One region of the Streptomyces albofaciens JCM 4342 genome, then DNA from elsewhere that is predicted to be linked to it. Evidence: riboswitches for the same ligand, from Rfam matches in the RefSeq annotation. Region 1 holds a riboswitch; each other region holds the start of a gene.
The links. A riboswitch is a leader RNA that binds a small molecule or an ion and turns the genes downstream of it on or off. The one in region 1 is predicted to bind cobalamin.

Region 1 (5,855 bases):
GTGTCCACGACCGAGAACGCGAAGTTCATGTGCATGGTCTCGTCGCGGAAGACCCAGTTGGTGCCGGTGGCCAGTCCGTGCAGCAGGCCGCGCGAGCGGAACCAGTACACGTAGGCGAAGGCGCCGTAGAAGAACAGGCCCTCGATGCAGGCCGCGAAGCAGATCAGGTTCAGCAGGAAACGGCGGCGGTCGGCCTTCGACTCCAGACGGTCGATGGACTCCACCGAATCCATCCACTTGAAGCAGAACTCGGCCTTCTCCCGGATGGAGGGGATGTTCTCCACCGCGGCGAACGCGGCGGCGCGGTCGTCCGGGTCGGGCAGATAGGTGTCCAGCAGCGTCAGATAGAACTGGACGTGCACGGCCTCCTCGAACAGCTGCCGGCTCAGGTAGAGCCGCGCCTCGGGGGAGTTGATGTGCTTGTAGAGCGTCAGCACGAGGTTGTTCGCCACGATCGAGTCACCGGTCGCGAAGAACGCCACCAGTCGTCCGATCAGGTGCTGCTCGCCCGGCGAGAGCTTGGCGAGGTCGGCGACGTCGGAGTGGAGGTCGACCTCCTCCACCGTCCAGGTGTTCTTGATCGCGTCGCGGTAGCGCTCGTAGAAGTCCGGGTAGCGCATCGGACGCAGGGTCAGCTCGAAGCCCGGGTCGAGCAGGTTCTTCTTGCCGGTGGTGGCGGTGTGCGAGGCGGCGGCGGACGTCTCGGTCTTCTCAGGGGTGGTGGTCATGGTTACTGGCATGCCTCGCAGGACTCGGGGTTTTCCAGGGAGCAGGCGACGGCCTCGGGGTCGGCCGCCTGAGCGGGTACGGGAGCGGTCTGCGCGCCCCCGCCCGTGCCGCGCGCGGACTGGGCGATCCGGGTCGCCGGCCGCGAGCGCAGGTAGTACGTGGTCTTGATGCCGCGCTTCCAGGCGTAGGCGTACATCGAGCTGAGCTTGCCGATGGTCGGCGACGCCATGAACAGGTTCAGCGACTGGCTCTGGTCGAGGTAGGGCGTACGGTCCGCCGCCATGTCGATCAGGGCACGCTGCGGGATCTCCCAGGCCGTGCGGTACAGCTCGCGGATCTCCGCGGGGATCCAGTCCAGCTCCTGCACCGAGCCGTTGCCCTCGCGCAGTGCGTCACGGGTGCGCTCGTCCCACAGGCCCAGCGCCTTCAGCTCCTCGATCAGGTACGCGTTGACCTGGAGGAACTCGCCGCTCAGCGTCTCGCGCTTGAACAGGTTGGAGACCTGCGGCTCGATGCACTCGTACACGCCCGCGATCGAGGCGATGGTCGCGGTCGGCGCGATGGCCAGCAGCAGCGAGTTGCGCATGCCGGTCGCCGCGATACGGGTGCGCAGCGCCGCCCACCGGTCCGCCCAGCGCGGCTCGGCGTTCGGGTAGTGGTCGGGGTGCAGCACGCCCCGGGCCGTACGGGTTGCGGACCAGGCCGGGTGCGGCCCGTGCCGCTCGGCGAGGTCGGCGGACGCCTCGTACGCGGCGAGCATGATCCGCTCGGAGATGCGGGTGGACAGCTCCCGCGCCTCGGGCGAGTCGAAGCCGAGCCGCAGCCGGAAGAAGACGTCCTGGAGTCCCATCAGGCCCAGGCCCACCGGCCGCCAGCGCGAGTTGGAGGCGCCGGCCTGCTCGGTCGGGTAGAAGTTGATGTCCACCACGCGGTCCAGGAAGGTCACGGCCGTACGGACCGTGGCGTCCAGCCGCTCCCAGTCCATCTCGCCGTCGTCGCCCAGGTGGGCGGCCAGGTTGACCGAGCCGAGGTTGCAGACCGCGGTCTCGCCGTCGTCGGTGACCTCCAGGATCTCGGTGCACAGGTTCGAGGAGTGCACCACCTTGCCGGGCTCGGCGGTCTGGTTGGCGGTGCGGTTGGCGGCGTCCTTGAAGGTCATCCAGCCGTTGCCGGTCTGCGCGAGGGTGCGCATCATCCGCGCGTACAGGATGCGCGCCGGGACCTGCTTGACGGCCAGGCCCGCGGCCTCCGCCTCGCGGTACGCGGCGTCGAACTCGTCGCCGTACAGGTCCACCAGCTCCGGCACGTCGCTGGGGGAGAACAGCGACCAGTCGGCGTCCGCCTCGACGCGGCGCATGAACTCGTCGGGGATCCAGTGCGCGATGTTCAGGTTGTGGGTGCGCCGGGCGTCCTCGCCCGTGTTGTCGCGCAGCTCCAGGAACTCCTCCAGGTCCGCGTGCCAGGTCTCCAGGTAGACACAGGCCGCGCCCTTGCGCCGGCCGCCCTGGTTCACGGCCGCGACCGAGGCGTCCAGGGTGCGCAGGAACGGCACGATGCCGTTGGAGTGGCCGTTGGTGCCGCGGATCAGCGAGCCGCGGGCGCGCACCCGGGAGTACGACAGGCCGATGCCGCCGGCGTGCTTCGACAGGCGCGCCACCTGGTGGTAGCGGTCGTAGATCGAGTCCAGCTCGTCCAGCGGGGAGTCCAGCAGGTAGCAGGAGGACATCTGCGGGTGCCGGGTGCCGGAGTTGAAGAGGGTGGGGGAGGAGGGCAGGTACGACAGCGTGCTGGTCAGCCGGTACAGCTCGGCGACGTCGTCCACGGCCCGCTCGCCGTGGTCCTCGGCCAGGCCGCAGGCCACCCGCAGCAGGAAGTGCTGCGGGGTCTCGATGACCTGCCGGGAGATCGGGTGGCGCAGCAGGTAGCGGGAGTGCAGGGTGCGCAGGCCGAAGTAGCCGAACCGGTCGTCGGCGCCGTCCGCGAGGGCGCGCTCCACCAGCTCGTCCAGGCGCGCCGCGTGGGTCCGTACGAACTCCGCCGTGTCGTCGGCGATCAGGCCCTCGCGGTGTCCGACGGCGACGGAGGCGGAGAAGGCGGTCGCCCCCTCCGCGGCCGCCTCCTCCGCGATGGCGAGCGTCAGCAGGCGGGCGGCCAGCTTGGAGTACTGCGGCTCGTCGCCGATCAGGCCGGCGGCGGCCTCCATGGCCAGCGAGCGCAGTTCGGCCTCGTCGGAGCCGGGGTGGCGGCCGCGCAGCGCGGCGGCGGCGACCTTGCCGGGGTCGGTGGCGTCCAGGTCGGCGGTGAGGTCGGTCAGCGTGCGCAGCAGCGCGGCGCCGGGGCCGTCCTCGGCCCGGCCGCCGGCGTCCTGCCGGGGCTTCGTGTCCTTCGCGGGCTGCACGACCTGCCGGTCTGACGCGGGCTCCGTTGGCGCGATGGTCACGTGCTGCTCTCCCTCACTCGGCGGGGGCCCGGGGGAGGCACGGAGGGCCGCGTACGGGCGTGCGGCACCCCTGGCACGGCGAGGGGCGCGCGGGCACACCGCGCAGCGTCCACCGGCCCAACCCGCGAGGCCCGGACGTATCGACGACCGCGCCGGGATGGCGCGGGCGTACTGCGGGCAGGTCTTCGGACTCACGGGTGCGGATTGCCGCACTTCGTACACCGTTGCGGGACAGTTCCGGATTCGCACCGGATTCCCCTGCGACGACAGCGAGCACGAGCATACATCTTGTGCTGCCTCGTGCACCCACCCCCATATCTTGTGTCGCGTTGGCGCGGGGTTGTCCGGAGCCGTGGTATTCGGCAGCCGTTCCGAGGCCGTTCGCCGGGCGCTGCGGGGCCGCCCAGAAGCCCCTGCGGAGGCTTCCTGAAGCCGTTCCGGGCCTTCCGGCCGGGGCCCGGCGGCCCTCCTGGACGGGGGCTGATGCAGGGGGCGTATTGGTGGCGCGGAATGTCCCTGATGCGTTGACCGGGACTCCTGAAGCGTATTGGCTCCTTGTCTGCTCCGTCGCCCGGCGGGGCGGGTGGGGGGCCTGATGTGAGGGGGGAGACATGCGAAGAAACGGTGCTGCGCGCGGCGTGGCGAGAGCCGTGGGGCTGCTGGCCGGAGCGTGTGCCGTGGCGGGGGTGCTGTCCGCGACGGCCACCGCGGCACGGCCGGCGGCCCCGGCGACCGAACGGGTCAGCGTCGCCGCGGACGGAACGCAGGGAAACGGTTTCTCGGGCGGTCCGACGCTCAGCGCGAACGGGCGGTTCGTGGCATTCACCTCGGAAGCCACCAATCTGGGACCCGCCGACGCCAACGGCCAACAAGACGTGTACGTCAAGGATTTACGGACGGGAAAGGTCGACCTGGTCAGCGTCGCCGGTGACGGCACGCGCGGCAACGCCCTGTCCGGATCACCCGAGATCAGCGCCGACGGGCGGTACGTGGCCTTCTACTCCTCGGCGTCGAACCTGGTGCCCGGCGACACCAACGGCGAGGGCGACGTGTTCGTCCACGACCGGCTGACCGGCCGCACCACGAGCCCCACCGCGGGCGCGGGCACGTCCCCGTACGGCTACGGGGTGCAGAACTTCACCCTCAGCGGCGACGGCCGCCACCTCGCCTTCGGCTCGTACCGCGCGGACCTGGTGCCCGGCGACACCAACGAGCGCCTGGACATCTTCGTCCACGATGTGCAGAAGGAAACGACGAAACGGGTCAGTGTGGCGAGCGACGGCACGCAGGCCGACGGCCCCTCCGCCTTCCCGTCGATCAGCGCCGACGGCCGTCGGGTCGCGTTCACCTCCAAGGCGACGAACCTCACCCCCGCCGGACCCGGCTTCCGCCGCCCGCCGCCGCAGGACCCCCTGTACGTCCACGACCTGGACACCGGGCGGACGAGCGTGGCGAGCCTCGGCTCGACGGGCGCCGTGGTCGGCGTGTCGCCGTTCCCCCGGCTGAGCCCCGACGGCCGGCACGCGGTCTTCGCCTCCGTGGCCGACGACGTGGTGCCCGGCGACACCAACGGCACGTACGACATCTTCGTCCGCGACCTGGGGAAGGGCACCACCCGGATGGCGTCCCGCGCGCACGACGGTGCCCAGGGCAACGGCTGGTCCTCCGACGGGCGGCTCAGCGCGGACAACCGGCGCCTCTTCTTCACCTCCGCGGCGACCAACCTGGTGCCCGGCGACACCAACCGCGAGGTCGACGCCTTCGTCCGCGACCTGCGCACCGGGCGGGTCGAACGGATCAACGTCACCGCGGACGGCGGCCAGTCGTCCTCCTGGACCAATACCGCGGTGCCCGACGCCGCCGGGCGGCTGGCGGTCTTCGACTCGCGCGACGACGGGCTGGTGCCCGGTGACACGAACGGGACGGGCGACGTCTTCGTCCGCCGGCTCACGCACTGACGTCAACGGCGACGCACGCATTCACCAGGAGGGGAATCCGCCATGAGGTCCACCCGCACCACCGTACGAAGACTCGCCGCCGTCACCGGGGTGTGCGCGCTCGCCGCGCTGCTGCCCGCCACGACGGCCGCCGCCCGGTCCGCGCCGCCGTCCGGCACCGAGCGGGCCAGCGTCGCCGCCGACGGCACACAGGGCAACGGCGGCTCGTCCGGCTCGATGATCAGCGCCGACGGCCGGTTCGCCGTGTTCGGCTCCGACGCGACGAACCTGGTGCCCGGCGACACCAACGGCCAGCCGGACATCTTCGTCAAGAACCTGCGCACGGGCGCCGTCGAACGCGTCAACGTGGCGAGCGACGGCACCCAGGCCGACTCCTGGTCGTCCACGCCCACCATCAGCGCCGACGGCCGGTATGTCGCCTTCGCCTCCGGTGCCGCCAACCTCGTGCCGGGGGACACCAACGCCGCCACCGACATCTTCGTGCACGACCGCAGGACCGGACGCACCGAGAGCGTCACCCTCGACGGAAAGCCGCCGCAGGGCAAGCAGGGCTCCCAGATGCCCGTGATCAGCGCCAACGGCCGGTACGTGGCGTTCGCCTCCAGTCGTGAGGACCTGGTGCCCGGCGACACCAACAAGGCCCAGGACATCTTCGTCCGCGACCGGAAGACGGGCGCGGTCGAGCGGGTGAGCGTCACCGCCACCGGAGAGCAGGCCAACGGGCCCTC
Region 2 (5,855 bases), on a different contig from region 1:
GACATCGAGCACAATCCGTACGCCCCGGAGCGGGCGTGCTTCGGCATGAGCCGCGCGGCGCTGGTCCGGTGGATCCGCGGGTTCAGCAACGAGGTGCTGCGGCAGACCGGACGGCGACCGGTGATCTACACGACGGCGCGGTGGTGGAACGGCTGCACCGGCGGCAGCCGGGCGTTCGCCGCCACCCACCCGCTGTGGCTGGCGAACTGGCACAGCACGCCCGGCAAGCTGCCGGCCGGCTGGGCGTACCCGAGCTTCTGGCAGTACGCGAACCACGGCGCGCTGCCGGGCGACCAGAACAAGTGGAACGGCACGGCCGCCCAGCTACGGCGCTTCGCCCGGGGCTGAGGCGGAAAACCAGGGCAACCGCGGCGCGGTGCGGGACGAGGCGACCGAGCATCCAAGCCCCCGACCACTCAAGCCCCCCCGGATGTCCGAGCCCCCGGATGCCCGAACCCCCGGGCACCCAAGCCCCCGAGCGTCCAAGCCCCGGCGCATATGCCGCCCGGCACCCGGTACGCCTGGGACGCACGGGGCTCCCGTGCTGATGCGTACGGGGCCCGCGTGACGCCTCGGGCGCCTCCGCGCCACCCCTGCGGGGGCGTCACCGCGGCGTCCGGTCCAGTTCACCTTCCGTTCACCCGTCGTCCGTACGGTCCCGAGCGTTACTGACCATCGAACTGATTGCCTGGGTGAATGGAACACATCACGCTTCTCATCGGGATCGTGATCGTCACGGCCTTGGTGTTCGACTTTACGAACGGCTTCCACGACACGGCCAACGCCATGGCCACCACCATTTCCACCGGGGCACTCAAGCCCAAGACGGCGGTGGCGATGTCGGCGGCCCTCAACCTGCTCGGCGCATTCCTGTCCGTGGAGGTCGCCAAGACCATCTCCGGCGGGATCATCGACGAGACCGCCGGCATCAGACCAGAGGTGATCTTCGCCGGACTGGTCGGCGCCATCGTCTGGAACCTCGTCACCTGGCTGGCCGGGCTCCCCTCCAGCTCCTCGCACGCCCTCTTCGGCGGCCTGATCGGCGCGACCCTGGTGTCCGTCGGCGCGAGCGGCGTGCACGGCGGCGCCGTTGTCATGAAGGTCCTCATCCCGGCCGTCGCCGCGCCGATCGTGGCCGGTCTGGCCTCGATGGCCGCGACCCGGCTGACGTACCGGCTGGCCCGCGACCGCGCCGAGGAGGACACCGCCAAGGGCTACCGCGCCGGGCAGATCGCCTCCGCCGCCCTGGTCTCCCTCGCCCACGGCACCAACGACGCCCAGAAGACGATGGGCGTGATCACCCTGGCGCTGATCACCGGCGGCGTCGTGGCACCGCACGCCGACCCGCCGCTGTGGGTCATCGCCTCGGCGGGCCTGGCCATCGCGCTCGGCACGTACCTGGGCGGCTGGCGGATCATCCGCACGATGGGCAAGGGCATCACCGACATCCAGCCGCCGCAGGGCTTCGCCGCCCAGACCGGCGCCGCGGCCACCATCCTGGCCTCCTCCCACCTCGGCTTCGCGCTCTCCACCACCCAGGTCTGCTCCGGCTCCGTCATGGGTTCCGGGCTGGGCCGCAAGGGCGGCGTGGTGCGCTGGTCCACGGCGGGCCGGATGGTCGTCGCCTGGGGCCTGACGCTGCCGGCCGCCGGTCTGGTCGCTGCGGGCGCCGCGCTGCTGGCGGACCAGGGCGACTGGGGCATCGCGACCGTCGCGGTCCTCGCGCTCGCCGTCTGCGGCGCGATCTGGGTGGCCTCCCGGCGCAAGCCGGTGGACCACACCAACGTCAACGAGGGCCCGGCCGCGGAGCCCGCGGGTGTCGTGACCGCCGCCCTCCAGGCCGTCTCGCCGCCGCCCGCCGGCCCGGTCGCCACCGAGCCCGCGACGGCCGCCACGATCCCCGCGCCCGCGGTGGCCGGGGCGCGGCTCACCGACCCGGTCGGCGCGGCCCCGGTGATCGCCGCCCCGGTGGCCGCCCACCCGCACGAGAAGCACGGGACCGAGCCCCGCGCCAAGGCCGGCTCGGCCGCCGGCTGACCCCGCCGTACGGCTCCCCGCCTCCCCCGGCTTCCACGAAGGAACGAGAACGCAATGAGCATCGACTGGGCAGCGCTCGGCCAGGTCTTCGGCGTCACGCTGGTCGTGACGGTCGGCATCGTGGGCCTGTTCACCCTCGGCATCGTCGGCACGTCCCGCAAGCCCCGGCAGGAGGGCGAGGCGGTGGCCGCCGACGGTCCCGGCGGGGCGGCGCGGGCCGGCGCGTACGCCTGCTTCGCGCTGTGCGCGGCGGCCGTGGCGTACGGCATCTACCTGATCGTCGCCGCCTGACCGGCACCGGCACGGCGCCCCGGGGCGTCCGGTGGCCGCGGCACCCGCCGCGGTCACCGGGCGCCCCGTCGCCGTCCGCGGGCAGTGGCCGCCTGTGTCCTCCGACACAGGCGCGGCCCCCGCCCCGCGCCGCAGGTCAAGCGCGAGTTGACGGGCTTCGCGGAGCGTGGTGGACTGCCGGAGCCAATCGGCGACAGATGAGGAAGTCCGGTGAGAATCCGGCGCGGTCCCGCCACTGTCACCGGGGAGCGCTCCTCCATCAAGGGCCACGGTCCGCGTCCGGGACGCGGGTTCCGTACGGACTGGAAGGCCGGGGGAAGCGCCGATCCGGGGAGCCAGGAGACTCTCGTCGCCGTACCCGTCGAACCAGGGCGCGGACCCTGAGTGAGGACCTACCGCCATGCCCGGCCGCAGTTCGAGACCCGCTGGACGTACCCCGCTGCCCCTCCGAGGCGCGACGGCGGTCTGATCCGATGCGTGCCGAACACGCCGGCTACGCGTGCGGCGCGGCCCTCGGTTTCCTCGGCGACCTGGTCGTGGGCGACCCCCGGCGCGGTCACCCGGTGGCCGCCTTCGGGCGGGCCGCGGCGGCCGTGGAGCGCCGCCTGTGGAGCGACGGCCGCGGGCGCGGAGCCCTGCACACCGCACTGCTCGCCGGCGGCACCGCCGCCGGTGCCACGCTGCTCACCCGTGCCGTACGCCGCTCCCCCGCGGCCTTCCCCGCCTCCGTGGCGCTGACCGCCGCCGCCACCTGGGCCGTCCTGGGCGGCACCTCGCTGGGCCGCGAGGCACGGGCCGTCGGCGGGGCGCTCGCCGTGGGCGACCTCGATGTGGCGCGCGAGCGCCTGCCGCACCTGTGCGGGCGCGACCCGCAGGCCCTGGACGGGCAGCAGATGGCGCGCGCGGTGGTCGAGTCCGTCGCCGAGAACACCTCGGACGCGGTGGTCGGCGCCCTGGTGTGGGGCGCGGTCGCCGGTGTTCCCGGGCTGCTGGCGTTCCGCGCCGTCAACACGCTGGACGCGATGGTGGGCCACACATCGCCGCGCTACCGCCGCTTCGGGTGGGCCTCGGCCCGCCTCGACGACGTGGCCGGCTTCCCCGGCTCCCGGCTGACCGCCGCGCTGGCGGTCCTGGCCGGTCCGGACCGGCGGGGCGCGTGGCGCGCCTGGCGGCAGGACGGCGCGTCCCACCCGAGCCCCAACGCGGGCCCGGTGGAGGCCGCGTTCGCGGGCGCGCTGGGCGTACGGCTGGGCGGCACCCTGGCGTACGGCGGCCGGGTCGAGCACCGGCCGGTGCTCAACGGCGGCACCGGGCGCCCCGTCGCGGTGCCGGACATCGAGCGGGCCGTACGGCTGTCGCGCCGGGTGAGCGCGCTGGCCCTGGCGGCCACGGTCACGGGCCGGCTGGCGGCCGGGGCGGTACGCCGGTCCCGTACGGCCGGGAGGGCCAAGTGAGCAGCAGCAACGTACGGACGGCGAGGAGTGCCAGGTGAACGGTTCGGGTGGGGCGCCGCTGGGCGGCGGGCTGCTGGTGGCCGGCACCACGTCCGACGCGGGCAAGAGCGTGGTGACGGCGGGCATCTGCCGCTGGCTGGCCCGCAAGGGCGTCAAGGTGGCGCCGTTCAAGGCGCAGAACATGTCGCTGAACTCGTTCGTGACGCGCGAGGGCGCGGAGATCGGGCGGGCGCAGGCCATGCAGGCCGCGGCGGCGCGCGTCGAGCCGAGCGCGCTGATGAATCCCGTGCTGCTGAAGCCGGGCGGTGACCGCAGCAGCCAGGTCGTGCTGATGGGCAGGCCGGTGGGCGAGCTGAGCGCGCGCGGCTACCACGCGGGGCGCCAGGAGCGGCTGCTCGGCACGGTCACGGGCTGTCTCCAGGAGCTGCGCCGTACGCATGACGCGGTGATCTGCGAGGGCGCCGGCAGCCCCGCGGAGATCAACCTGCGGCGCACCGACATCGTGAACATGGGCATCGCGCGCGCCGCCAGGATTCCGGTCGTGGTGGTCGGCGACATCGACCGGGGCGGCGTGTTCGCCTCGTTCTTCGGCACCACGGCGCTGCTGTCCCGGGAGGACCAGGCGCTGGTCGCGGGCTATCTCGTCAACAAGTTCCGCGGCGATGTGACGCTGCTGGAACCCGGCCTGGAGATGCTGAAGGGGCTGAGCGGACGGCCCACCCTCGGGGTGCTGCCGTTCGCGCACGGCCTCGGCATCGACGAGGAGGACGGCCTCCGCGTCTCGCTGCGCGGCGCGGTCCGCGAGAGCGTCGTCGCGCCGCCGCACGGCGCGGACGTGCTGCGCGTCGCCGTGGCCGCCGTACCGCTGATGTCGAACTTCACGGACGTGGACGCGCTGGCCGCCGAACCGGGCGTCGTGGTCCGGTTCGTGGACCGCCCCGAGGAACTGGCCGACGCCGACCTCGTCGTCCTGCCCGGCACCCGCGGCACCGTCCGCGCGCTCCAGTGGCTGCGCGAGCGCGGCATCGCGGACGCGGTGCGGCGGCGGGCCGCGGAGGGCCGCCCGGTGCTCGGCATCTGCGGCGGCTTCCAGATGCTGGGCGAGCGCATCGAGGACGAGGTCGAGTCGAAGGCCGGGACCGTGGACGGGCTGGGGCTGCTGCCCGTACGCGTACGGTTCGCGGCCGAGAAGACGCTGGCCCGGCCGTCCGGCGAGGCGCTGGGCGAGCCGGTCGAGGGATACGAGATCCACCACGGCGTGGCGGAGATCGACGGCGGGGAGCCGTTCCTGGCAGGCTGCCGGTCCGGGGCCGTCTGGGGCACCCACTGGCACGGCTCCCTGGAGAGCGACGGTTTCCGGCGGGCGTTCCTGCGGCGGGTGGCCGCCGACGCGGGCCGCGCGTTCGTCCCGGCGCCGGACACCAGCTTCGCCGCGCTGCGCGAGGAGCAGCTCGACCGGCTGGGCGACCTGATCGAGGAGCACGCGGACACGGACGCGCTGCTGCGGCTGATCGAGGGCGGGGTCCCGGCCGGGCTGCCGTTCGTGCCGCCGGGGGCACCGCCGATACCGCCGCCGTCCCCCGCCCCGGCCGCGTCCGCCCCGGCCGCCGCCCCGCCCGCACACCGCACGTCCCTCGAAGGGGGTACTCCTTAATGGCATCGGTCCCTTACCCGTTCACCGCGGTCGTCGGCATGTCCGACATGCGGCTGAGCCTGCTGCTCAACGCCATCTCGCCGGCCATCGGCGGGGTGCTGGTCCGCGGCGAGAAGGGCACCGCGAAGTCCACGATCGTGCGCGGTCTGACGGCGCTGATGCCCGATGTGCCGGTGGTCACCGGCTGCCGGTTCTCCTGCGACCCCGCCGCGCCGGACCCCGCGTGCCCGGACGGCCCCCACGAGACGTACGGCGCCGAGGAGCGCCCGGCCCGCATGGTCGAGCTGCCGGTCGGCGCGTCCGAGGACCGCCTCGTCGGCGCGCTGGACATCGAACGGGCCCTGTCGGAGGGCGTGAAGGCGTTCGAGCCGGGCCTGCTGGCGGACGCGCACCGCGGCATCCTGTACGTGGACGAGGTC
Region 3 (5,855 bases), on a different contig from region 1:
GGACGCTTTGCGGCATCTCGGCCGAGCCGTGGCCATCTACCAGGACAGCAGGCAGTGCCTGTGGGAGGCCATGACGTACTGGCGGATGGCCGAAGCCCACCTCGCCGCGGGCCGCCCGGCGCAGGCCGCCGGGCGAGCCGAAGAGGCCCTCGCCATCCTGCACGGCCCCAGCGGCCGTTGGGCCCGCGCCAACGCCCTCACCGTCCTCGGCCACGCCCTCCGGCGGACCGGGCACGCGGACCGCGCCCGCGTCTGCTGGCAGGAAGCCCTGGAGACGTACGAGGAGCTGGGCTCCCCGGAGGCCCCCGCCGTACGGAGGCTGCTGCCCGCGGACGGAACGGCACCACCGGCGCACGACGCGGACGGGTGAAGGGCTTCGCCGGCTCGCCGCCCCGCGCTCACCGGAACCGCCGTACCAGCCCCCACTGCGACTGCTGCCGCGCCTTGGCCTCGTTCGCGTACTCGTCCACGTACTCCTGCCCGGAGAGTTGCAGGATCTCGTACATGATCTCGTCGGTGACGGCGCGCAGCGCGGCGTGCTCGCCGTCCAGGCCGGCGAAGCGGCCGAATTCCAGCGGCTTGCCGAAGCGGATGGTGATGCGCATGGCGCGTGGCAGGCGGCGGCCGGTGGGCTGGGCCTCGAACGTGCCGATCATCGCGCACGGGACCACCGGCACCTGCGCCTTGATCGCCATCGCGGCCACGCCCGTACGGCCCTTGTAGAGCCGTCCGTCGTGCGACCGCGTCCCCTCCGGGTAGATCCCCAGCACCCGCCCCTTGCGCAGCACCGCCAGCCCGGACCGCAGCGCGGCCTGCGCCGCCTTGCCGCCGGTCCGGTCCACCGGAATCTGCCCGATGCCCCGGAAGAACGCCGCGGTCAGCCGCCCGCGCACACCGGGCCCCGTGAAGTATTCGGACTTCGCCAGAAACGTGACCCGCCTCGGTACGATCACCGGCATCACAAAATGATCCGAGAACGACAGATGGTTGCCCGCAATGATCGCGGGCCCGTGCAAGGGCACATGCTCCAGCCCCTCCACCCGCGGCCGGAAGACCAGCCGTAGCAACGGCCCCAGAATCACGTACTTGAGCACCTGATAGAACACAGGGCCTCTCCTCACTCTCCGGAACCGGCTCAACGGCACTGTTTACGCAGGTCAGACGAGGTGCAGGAGGACGTAGTGTAGATGCCGGGACGAGCGTCCGTAACCACCCGTGGGGGTACCGGTGAGGCTTGCGCCGGAAGGCGGTGGTGAGCGGCCGGGAGGAGGCTCGGGCGTGCGCCCTCCCGGCCGTCGGCGGCACCCGGCCGTCACCGGTATCCGGCCGTCACCGCTTCCGTCGGCCACCGGCCCCGGTCAGGACGAGGCGATCTCCGCCCGGACGGTCCGCGCGGCGGCGACCAGATTCTCCAGCGAGGCACGGGTCTCGGGCCAGGCGCGGGTCTTCAGGCCGCAGTCCGGGTTGACCCACAGGCGCTCGGCGGGAATGGCGTCGAGGCCCTTGCGCAGCAGGCTCGCCATCTCCTCGGCGCTCGGCACGCGGGGCGAATGGATGTCGTACACCCCCGGCCCGGCCTCGCGCGGGTAGCCGTGCGCGGCCAGTTCGCGGGCGACCTGCATATGGGAGCGGGCGGCCTCCAGGCTGATGACGTCGGCGTCGAGATCGTCGATGGCCCGGACGATGTCACCGAACTCGGCGTAGCACATGTGCGTGTGGATCTGGGTACGGTCGCGCACGCCGCTCGTGGTGAGGCGGAACGCCTCGGTGGCCCAGGCGAGGTAGGCGGCGTGACCGGCGGCGCGCAGCGGCAGCGTCTCGCGCAGGGCGGGCTCGTCCACCTGGATGACCGAGGTGCCCGCCGCTTCGAGGTCGGCGACCTCGTCGCGCAGGGCCAGGGCCACCTGGCGGGCGGTGTCGGCGAGCGGCTGGTCGTCGCGGACGAAGGACCAGGCCAGCATGGTGACCGGGCCGGTCAGCATGCCCTTGACGGGCCGGTCGGTGTGGGACTGGGCATACGTCGTCCAGCGCACCGTCATCGGCTCGGGCCGCGAGACGTCACCGGCCAGGACCGGTGGGCGCACGTACCGGGTGCCGTACGACTGGACCCAGCCGTGCTGCGTGGCGAGGTAGCCGGTCAGCTGTTCCGCGAAGTACTGGACCATGTCGTTGCGCTCGGGCTCGCCGTGCACCAGGACGTCGATGCCCGCCTTCTCCTGGAAGGCGAGGATCTCGCGGATCTCGTTCCCGATGCGTTCCTCGTAACCGGCGGTGCCGATCCGTCCGGCCCGCAGGTCGGCGCGTGCGGTGCGCAGTTCGCCGGTCTGCGGGAAGGAGCCGATGGTGGTGGTCGGCAGCAGGGGCAGGCCCAGATGGGCCCGCTGGGCGGCGGCGCGCTCCGCGTACGGTGCCGGGCGGCGGCCGTCCGCGTCGGTGACGGCGGCGGCGCGGGCACGTACGGCGGGGTCGTGCGTGATCGCGGAACCGGCACGGGACGCCAGGTCGGCCCGGTTGGCGGCCAGTTCGGCGGCGATCGTGTGGGTGCCCTGCGCGAGACCGCGGGCGAGCGTGGCGATCTCGGCCGTCTTCTGCTCGGCGAACGCGAGCCAGCGCAGGATCTGCGGGTCGATGTCGCGTTCGACCGCGGCGTCGAGCGGCACGTGCAGGAGGGAGCAGGAGGCGGCCACGTCGACCCGGTCGGCCAGCCCCAACAGGGTCCCGAGCGTGGCCAGCGACTTCTCGTAGTCGTTGATCCAGATGTTACGGCCGTTGACGACACCGGCGACCAGGCGCTTGCCGGGCAGGCCGCCCGCCGCGGCGAGCGCGTCCAGGTTGCCGGCGGCGGCCTCGGTGAAGTCCAGCGCCAGACCGTCGACAGGGGCCTTGGCCAGGACCGGCAGGGCCTCGCCGAGCTGGTCGAAGTACGAGGCGACCAGCAGCTTCGGGCGGTCGGTGAGGGCGCCGAGGTCGCGGTAGGCGCGTTCGGCGGCGTTCAGCTCGGCCGGGCTGCGGTCCTGGACCAGGGCGGGCTCGTCCAGCTGCACCCACTCGGCGCCGGCCGCGCGCAGATCGCCCAGGACCTCGGCGTACACCGGCAGCAGCCGGTCGAGCAGGGTCAGCGGGTCGAAGTCGGCGGCGACACCGGGGGCGGGCTTGGCCAGCAGGAGGTAGGTGACCGGGCCGACGAGCACCGGGCGCGGCGTGTGCCCGAGGGCCAGCGCCTCCGTCAGCTCACCGACCTGCTTGGCGGAGTCCGCGGCGAAGACCGTTTCGGGCCCCAACTCGGGCACGAGGTAGTGGTAGTTGGTGTCGAACCACTTCGTCATCTCCAGCGGCGCCACGTCCTGGGTGCCGCGCGCCATCGCGAAGTAGCCGTCCAGGGCGCCGGCCTCGACTGCGGCGCGGTGCCGGTCCGGGACGGCACCGACCATGACGCTGGTGTCCAGGACGTGGTCGTAGTACGAGAAGTCACCGGTCGGCACTTCGTGGACGCCGGCGTCCACCAGCTGCTGCCAGTTCGCACGACGCAGGTCCCGCGCGGTTTCCACCAGGGCGTCCGCGGTGACGCGGCCCTTCCAGTAGCCCTCGATGGCCTTCTTCAGTTCCCGGTTCCGACCCTGGCGGGGGTAGCCGTACACGGTGGCCCGTGCTGCCGCGGCTGCGGGCTTCGCTGTCACGGAACTCTCCTTCACGGACGTGTTCTTGAGTACGTCCCGGGGACGGGACGAGAACGCGAAGGAACGACGCGCCGGACGAGCCGCGAAGCGTGCGCCGACGCTCCTGCCCGCCTGACGTGTACGGTTCCGGACTACGTCCGAAACGCTCCCAACCCGCCCTCGAGGTCTCCGGGATGACCGCGCACGCATGGACGCGCGCGGGCAACGGGCAGGTCTTCGGACTCGCGGGCACGCCTGCCGGGCTCTCCCGGCGGACACCTACTGGCCGTCGCTTCCCGGATCCGCGGCCCGGATCCAGTGCGTATGACGGCGGTCGTTCCCGCTCACCGCTGCGGGGCAGTCCCGGATTCCCACCGGGTTCCCTCTTACGACGCGCCTGCCTGGCGGGCAGGGCGAACCAGCTGCACCGGACACAGTAGATCGGTCAGGGCGTGGGCGGACACCCCTGTTCATATGGCGGGATGGCGCATGAGACGGGGAGGGCGGGGAGGGCGGGAGTGGTTCGGCCCGCACGGACCCGTACGGAGCGCCGGAGCTGTACGGAGCGGGTGACAGACGCCGAAGCCGTACGGGATACGGCCGGGACCGGGACCCGTACAGCTTCGGCTTCGGTTTCGGCTTCAGCCTCGGTTGGTGGTGGCTACGTGCCGGAGGGCTCAGCCGGCAGGCGGCTGCGACGCGGCGGAGGAGTAGCGGCCGGACGCGAGTTTCCATTCCCGGTGGAGGGTGCCCAGCGGGATGCGCTTCTGGAAGAGCGGAGTGCCGAAGATCGTCAGCTGGGCCTGGAGCGAGCCGCTCAGATCCAGTCCGCCGAAGGCCTTCCAGTCGGCCGTGACGGACCCCTTCCCGTCGGAGGAACCGGCGGCCGCGGCGCTGGCCTCGCCCCGCAGATACGGAGCGACATCGGCGCTCACACCGACCGCACCGTACAGGCCGACGCTCGCCTCGGTACCTAGCGTGGCTTTCGCCCGGCCCGCCGCCGTCACGGCGGCCTGCATGGGGGTGGAGTGCATGCCGGATTCGCTGACGGGCTTCCAGCCCCCGGCCCAGGAGTAGCTGCCGCCGACCCGGAAGTCGCCCTTGAGGTCCTGCTTGATGTCGACGCTGACCCGGCCGTCCGCCTCGACCGCGAGGTAGCACGTGAGGTCGAGGTTGACGACGACCGGGACCGGGCCCACCTGGATGACCGGATCGGCGTGGAGCTTGGCGAACGGCATCCGCAGCGGCTTGCCGCTCGCGGTGGAGGCGGCGGCCTGCCCCTTGAAGCGCCACTGCGAGGACCAGTCACCGGACAGCCCGATGAACGCGCCGCCGGGCGCGGTGCGGCCGGCGGGGGCGGGGCTGGGCGTGGCGTGCGGGCGGCTGCCGTCGTAAGCGAACTCGACCTTGGGCGACAGCTGTACGAAGCCGGCGACCGAGGCCGCGGCGCTCGCCGGGGCGTCCTCCGCGGTGGCCACCGACGCGCCGACGTCCAGACGCAGACTGCCGAGGGGCAGCGTGGCGCCGTGCGGACCGAAGCGGCGCTCACCCTGCTTCGCCCAGGAGACCTTCACCCCCTTGACCAGCGGCTCGACCGAGACGGCCGCCGGATCGACGGGCACCTTCCCGTCGGCCTTGCCCTTGCCGAGCAGCGCGTCGAGGGTGGCCGGGGCGGTGTTGACCTCGGTGCCCTTCGCCGTCGTACCCCGTACGGCGGTGACCTTGGCCAGGACGCCGCTGGGCGCGCCGGGAGCGGGCGCGCTCGCGATGACGTCACCGACGGCTACGGCCGAGTTCTTCGCGGGCGCGGAAGCAGCGGGGCCGGGGGAGGGGGAGGTGGAGGCCGAGGGGGTGGGCGAGGGATTCGGGAGATGCTTCGCCGGGCTGACGACGACCGCGCGGCCGCTGCGGCGGTCGTACGAGGCGACCCGTAGCGAGGACGTGTACCGCGGGCGTCCGTCGCCGGACGGGCGGGCCACGGCGGCCGCACCGGCGGGTCCGGACGACGTGGGAGCCGCGCCGACGGCCAGCCGCTGCCCGCCGCCACCGCCCTTGCCGGCCGCGGTGTCGGCGGGGTCCTGGCCCTCGGCGGCCTGGGCGGCGGTCGCTCCGGCGCCGGGTTCGGCGGCCTTGTCGGTGCCGGTATCGGTGCCGGTGCCACTGGGGGACGAACACCCGGAAGCCAGCAGGGAGATGACG

Region 2: it holds a riboswitch for cobalamin, as region 1 does, so the genes downstream of both, CP973_RS12315 (cobalamin biosynthesis protein) here and CP973_RS33565 (ribonucleoside-diphosphate reductase subunit alpha) in region 1, are expected to answer to the same signal.
Region 3: it holds a riboswitch for cobalamin, as region 1 does, so the genes downstream of both, metE (5-methyltetrahydropteroyltriglutamate--homocysteine S-methyltransferase) here and CP973_RS33565 (ribonucleoside-diphosphate reductase subunit alpha) in region 1, are expected to answer to the same signal.

The regions. Positions count from the first base shown of each region.
Region 1 covers NZ_PDCM01000002.1:3,153,250-3,159,104, reverse strand. Annotated here, with positions in the region: gene CP973_RS33570 (ribonucleotide-diphosphate reductase subunit beta) at 1-728, opposite strand, end outside; gene CP973_RS33565 (ribonucleoside-diphosphate reductase subunit alpha) at 731-3,169, opposite strand; cobalamin riboswitch at 3,329-3,492, opposite strand; gene CP973_RS33560 (TolB family protein) at 3,808-5,127, shown strand; gene CP973_RS33555 (TolB family protein) at 5,170-5,855, shown strand, end outside.
Region 2 covers NZ_PDCM01000001.1:2,745,955-2,751,809, reverse strand. Annotated here, with positions in the region: gene CP973_RS12330 (lysozyme) at 1-348, shown strand, start outside; gene CP973_RS12325 (inorganic phosphate transporter) at 697-2,037, shown strand; gene CP973_RS12320 (hypothetical protein) at 2,092-2,328, shown strand; cobalamin riboswitch at 2,528-2,674, shown strand; gene CP973_RS12315 (cobalamin biosynthesis protein) at 2,802-3,782, shown strand; gene CP973_RS12310 (cobyric acid synthase) at 3,841-5,436, shown strand; gene CP973_RS12305 (putative cobaltochelatase) at 5,436-5,855, shown strand, end outside.
Region 3 covers NZ_PDCM01000001.1:4,092,071-4,097,925, forward strand. Annotated here, with positions in the region: gene CP973_RS18310 (AfsR/SARP family transcriptional regulator) at 1-370, shown strand, start outside; gene CP973_RS18315 (lysophospholipid acyltransferase family protein) at 399-1,106, opposite strand; gene metE (5-methyltetrahydropteroyltriglutamate--homocysteine S-methyltransferase) at 1,359-3,677, opposite strand; cobalamin riboswitch at 3,868-4,094, opposite strand; gene CP973_RS18325 (hypothetical protein) at 4,334-5,855, opposite strand, start outside.